DNA from 2 places in the Heyndrickxia acidicola genome. Region 2 is predicted to be linked to the other one. Evidence: a T-box and tRNA genes for the amino acid it is inferred to sense, from the RefSeq annotation. Region 2 holds a T-box; the other holds one or more tRNA genes.

Region 1 (2,456 bases), 160 kb from region 2:
TCTAACACTTAGCACTCATCGTTTACGGCGTGGACTACCAGGGTATCTAATCCTGTTCGCTCCCCACGCTTTCGCGCCTCAGCGTCAGTTACAGACCAGAGAGTCGCCTTCGCCACTGGTGTTCCTCCACATATCTACGCATTTCACCGCTACACGTGGAATTCCACTCTCCTCTTCTGCACTCAAGTCTCCCAGTTTCCAATGACCCTCCACGGTTGAGCCGTGGGCTTTCACATCAGACTTAAGAAACCGCCTGCGCGCGCTTTACGCCCAATAATTCCGGACAACGCTTGCCACCTACGTATTACCGCGGCTGCTGGCACGTAGTTAGCCGTGGCTTTCTGGTTAGGTACCGTCAAGGTACCGCCCTATTCGAACGGTACTTGTTCTTCCCTAACAACAGAGTTTTACGATCCGAAAACCTTCATCACTCACGCGGCGTTGCTCCGTCAGACTTTCGTCCATTGCGGAAGATTCCCTACTGCTGCCTCCCGTAGGAGTCTGGGCCGTGTCTCAGTCCCAGTGTGGCCGATCACCCTCTCAGGTCGGCTACGCATCGTTGCCTTGGTGAGCCGTTACCTCACCAACTAGCTAATGCGCCGCGGGTCCATCTGTAAGTGATAGCCGAAGCCATCTTTCAATATTCCCCCATGCGGAGGAAGAAGTTATCCGGTATTAGCCCCGGTTTCCCGGAGTTATCCCAGTCTTACAGGCAGGTTACCCACGTGTTACTCACCCGTCCGCCGCTAACCAAAAGGGAGCAAGCTCCCAATTGATTCGCTCGACTTGCATGTATTAGGCACGCCGCCAGCGTTCGTCCTGAGCCAGGATCAAACTCTCCAAAAAAGAGTTGATTTAGCTCTTAAAGTTGTTGTCTATATAAGACAAAGAATTAACGTTGACGTTTCTGTTTCGTTCAGTTTTCAAGGAACAATTCATTCTTATTGGTGGAGCCTAGCGGGATCGAACCGCTGACCTCCTGCGTGCAAAGCAGGCGCTCTCCCAGCTGAGCTAAGGCCCCATATTAGTGGTCGGGAAGACAGGATTCGAACCTGCGACCCCATGGTCCCAAACCATGTGCTCTACCAAGCTGAGCTACTTCCCGTTTGTAACCATATAATATAAAAATATTTAATGGCGCGCCCGAGAGGAGTCGAACCCCTAACCTTTTGATCCGTAGTCAAACGCTCTATCCAATTGAGCTACGGGCGCTTAAAGAAAAGTTATTTTGCTGCCGCAAAAAACTTTGGTGCCGAGGACCGGAATCGAACCGGTACGGTAGTCACCTACCGCAGGATTTTAAGTCCTGTGCGTCTGCCAGTTCCGCCACCCCGGCAAGGGTGTTTGGAGCGGAAGACGGGATTCGAACCCGCGACCCCCACCTTGGCAAGGTGGTGTTCTACCACTGAACTACTTCCGCAAAATTTCAAATAAGTGCGGGTGAAGGGAGTCGAACCCCCACGCCTTGCGGCGCCAGATCCTAAGTCTGGTGCGTCTGCCAATTCCGCCACACCCGCATATTTAAATGGTGAGCCATGAAGGACTCGAACCTTCGACCCTCTGATTAAAAGTCAGATGCTCTACCGACTGAGCTAATGGCTCAAACAATGAAAACCTTGATTTATAGTATACAGCCTAAACCTTGTGGCATCTACGACGTCCCAATCTCAGGATGTCTTGCAAGATGCAGCTCGATTGGTACGCTGATGATAATTCAGTGAAGATTATTCATCGTGCTCTACCGACTGAGCTAATGGCTCGTACTAATTTCCATAAAAGTGGTGCCGGCCAGAGGACTTGAACCCCCAACCTACTGATTACAAGTCAGTTGCTCTACCAATTGAGCTAGGCCGGCTAATAATGGTGGAGGATGACGGGTTCGAACCGCCGACCCCCTGCTTGTAAGGCAGGTGCTCTCCCAGCTGAGCTAATCCTCCAATATAATGCCTGGCAATGTCCTACTCTCACAGGGGGACAGCCCCCAACTACCATCGGCGCTGAGAAGCTTAACTTCCGTGTTCGGGATGGGAACGGGTGTGACCTTCTCGCCATAATTACCAGACCGTATTTAATTAAGGATTGCTCCTTCAAAACTAGATATGAGAAACCAAGCATAACCTTGAATCGTTTTATTTATTGGTTAAGTCCTCGATCGATTAGTATCCGTCAGCTCCATGTGTCACCACACTTCCACCTCGAACCTATCAACCTGATCATCTTTCAGGGATCTTACTAGCTTGCGCTATGGGAAATCTCATCTTGAGGGGGGCTTCATGCTTAGATGCTTTCAGCACTTATCCCTTCCGCACATAGCTACCCAGCGATGCCTTTGGCAAGACAACTGGTACACCAGCGGTGCGTCCATCCCGGTCCTCTCGTACTAAGGACAGCTCCTCTCAAATTTCCTACGCCCACGACGGATAGGGACCGAACTGTCTCACGACGTTCTGAACCCA
Region 2 (2,456 bases):
ATTAGAAGTATATTTTTAAGAAAAGGGTTTAACCGGTTTATCATTTTGGCAGTCTTAGTTCTGATTCTATATCTATTGCGAAGCATGATGAATCTACTTTTGTTAACCTTTATCTTTACGTATTTAATGAACCGGCTTGAAAAATCTATATCAAAAAGAGTGCCGATAAACAGAAAAATTACGGTGCCAGTTTTATATATCCTGATATTCGGGCTGCTAATCTTTGGGATTGTTGAATATTCACCTGTGATTGTGACAGAGATTACTGAGCTTGTTAAGCAGTTAATCGCTTTTTATACAAAGCCTCAAAGCAATCCTGTCTTAAACTATGTCGTCAGTGCAGTGGAAAAAAAGCAGATTACCAATTACTTAGAACAGTATGCTACTTACATTGTTAAATATTTTACAGATATAAGTAAATTCGGGCTGCAGCTATTTATGGCTATTATTCTCAGCTTGTTTTTCCTCCTTGAAAAGACAAGGATCATTCGCTTTACCCATAAATTTCGCCAAAGCAAGCTGGGGCCATTTTATGAAGAGATTGAATACTTTGCCCAGAAGTTTACTGGAACGTTCGGAAAAGTAATTGAAGCACAGGTGATCATTGCCATTAACAACTGTGTGCTGACTACTATCGGTCTTTGGATACTGGGCTTTCCGCAGCTTTTTGGCTTAGCCATCATGATTTTATTTCTTGGCTTTATTCCAGTGGCGGGGGTTATTATTTCCTTCATACCTCTTGGTTTAATCGCCTTCAGTATTGGCGGGCTTATTAAGGTCCTGTACGTCGGAATTATCATTATCATCGTGCATGCCATTGAGTCTTATGTATTAAATCCTAAGCTGATGTCTTCTAAAACCAACTTGCCGGTTTTTTATACCTTTATTGTTTTGTTGTTTTCAGAAGAGTTTTTTGGCATATGGGGACTGATACTGGGCATTCCAGTTTTTGTCTTCCTGCTGGATATTTTGGAGGTTCCAGTGGTGGACCATAAAGATCGAACAGAAAAGTAGGCAGGATGCGGGAGTACAATGTACCTCGTTCACGGAAATACCTTTTATAGGCTGAGGGGGAATTTTCAAAAAAGACCTTGACTTTAAGAATGAGCGGCTGTATATTCATTCTTAACATTTAAATGAATGGGAAAAACAATGATGAGGACCAGTAAAATGCTTGAAGTCTTTTTCAGAGAGGAAATGACCTGGTGAAACATTTCCAAAAGACCGCATTTGAACCTGCCTTCTGAGTTCTGTATCGACGAATACTAAGATACAAGCGGGTCATTCCGTTATCTGTTTTGAGTGTATAGCTTGGCGTATGGCCAAAGCTGTAAATAAGGGTGGTACCACCAGGCCTCGGTCCCTTTTACGGGATGGGGGCTTTTTTGCGTTCAAAAAATAATTAAAGGGTGATGAGCATGGGAAATGTTAAGAAGTTTGTAGAAGAAATAACCTCCATGGATGTGGATTTTGCACAGTGGTATACCGATGTTGTCAAGAAGGCTGATTTAGTCGATTACTCCAGTGTAAGAGGATCGATGATTATCAGGCCCCATGGATATGCGATTTGGGAAAACGTACGGGACGTATTGGATGCGAAAATTAAGGAAACAGGCCACGAAAATGTGTATCTGCCTTTATTTATTCCTGAAAGTCTTCTGCAAAAAGAAAAGGATCATATTGAGGGCTTTGCACCTGAAGTGGCTTGGGTTACACATGGCGGATCCGAAGAACTGACGGAGCGTTTGTGCGTCCGCCCAACATCAGAGGTTTTATTCTGTGAGCATTATGCAAACATTATTCATTCCTACCGTGACCTCCCTAAGCTTTATAATCAATGGAGCAATGTAGTGCGCTGGGAAAAGACGACGAGACCGTTTTTACGTACACTTGAATTTCTATGGCAGGAGGGCCACACGTGCCATGCCACAGATGAAGATGCGCACGAGGAAACAAAGAAAATGCTTGAGGTATACGCCAGCGTATGCGAAGAGTACCTGGCTATTCCAGTATTGAAAGGGCAGAAGACGGAAAAAGAGAAGTTTGCAGGAGCAAAATTCACTTATACCATTGAAAGCCTTATGCATGATGGAAAGGCACTTCAAACCGGTACCTCCCATCATCTCGGCACTGGCTTTGCTGAGGCGTTCGGCATCCAATATACAGATCGTAATGGAGAGCTTCAGAACGTCCATCAAACCTCCTGGGGCATCACAACACGATTAATCGGCGCTTTAATTATGGTGCATGGGGATAATCGCGGCTTAGTGGTCCCTCCAAGGATTGCCCCTACTCAAGTGATGATCGTTCCAATTGCGCAGCATAAACCAGGCGTTCTGGATAAAGCATACGAACTAAGAGACCAACTGAAGAAAGTGGCTAGAGTTGGGATTGATGCCAGTGATAAAATGCCGGGCTGGAAGTTTAATGAGTATGAAATGAAGGGCATCCCGCTG

Evidence for each region. The T-box of region 2 lies ahead of proS (proline--tRNA ligase). A T-box ahead of a tRNA ligase gene usually reads a tRNA of that ligase, here a tRNA-Pro.
Region 1: it encodes a tRNA-Pro, which carries the amino acid that the T-box ahead of proS (proline--tRNA ligase) is inferred to sense. The anticodon was not compared.

The regions. Positions count from the first base shown of each region.
Region 1 covers NZ_KV440953.1:3,483,263-3,485,718, reverse strand. The annotation lists rRNA gene A5N88_RS16245 (16S ribosomal RNA) at 1-846, opposite strand, end outside; tRNA gene A5N88_RS16240 (tRNA-Ala) at 946-1,021, opposite strand; tRNA gene A5N88_RS16235 (tRNA-Pro) at 1,029-1,105, opposite strand; tRNA gene A5N88_RS16230 (tRNA-Arg) at 1,136-1,212, opposite strand; tRNA gene A5N88_RS16225 (tRNA-Leu) at 1,248-1,336, opposite strand; tRNA gene A5N88_RS16220 (tRNA-Gly) at 1,346-1,420, opposite strand; tRNA gene A5N88_RS16215 (tRNA-Leu) at 1,436-1,517, opposite strand; tRNA gene A5N88_RS16210 (tRNA-Lys) at 1,527-1,602, opposite strand; tRNA gene A5N88_RS16205 (tRNA-Thr) at 1,780-1,855, opposite strand; tRNA gene A5N88_RS16200 (tRNA-Val) at 1,862-1,937, opposite strand; rRNA gene rrf (5S ribosomal RNA) at 1,946-2,062, opposite strand; rRNA gene A5N88_RS16190 (23S ribosomal RNA) at 2,137-2,456, opposite strand, start outside.
Region 2 covers NZ_KV440953.1:3,642,928-3,645,383, forward strand. The annotation lists gene A5N88_RS17070 (AI-2E family transporter) at 1-1,014, shown strand, start outside; T-box leader at 1,144-1,368, shown strand; gene proS (proline--tRNA ligase) at 1,419-2,456, shown strand, end outside.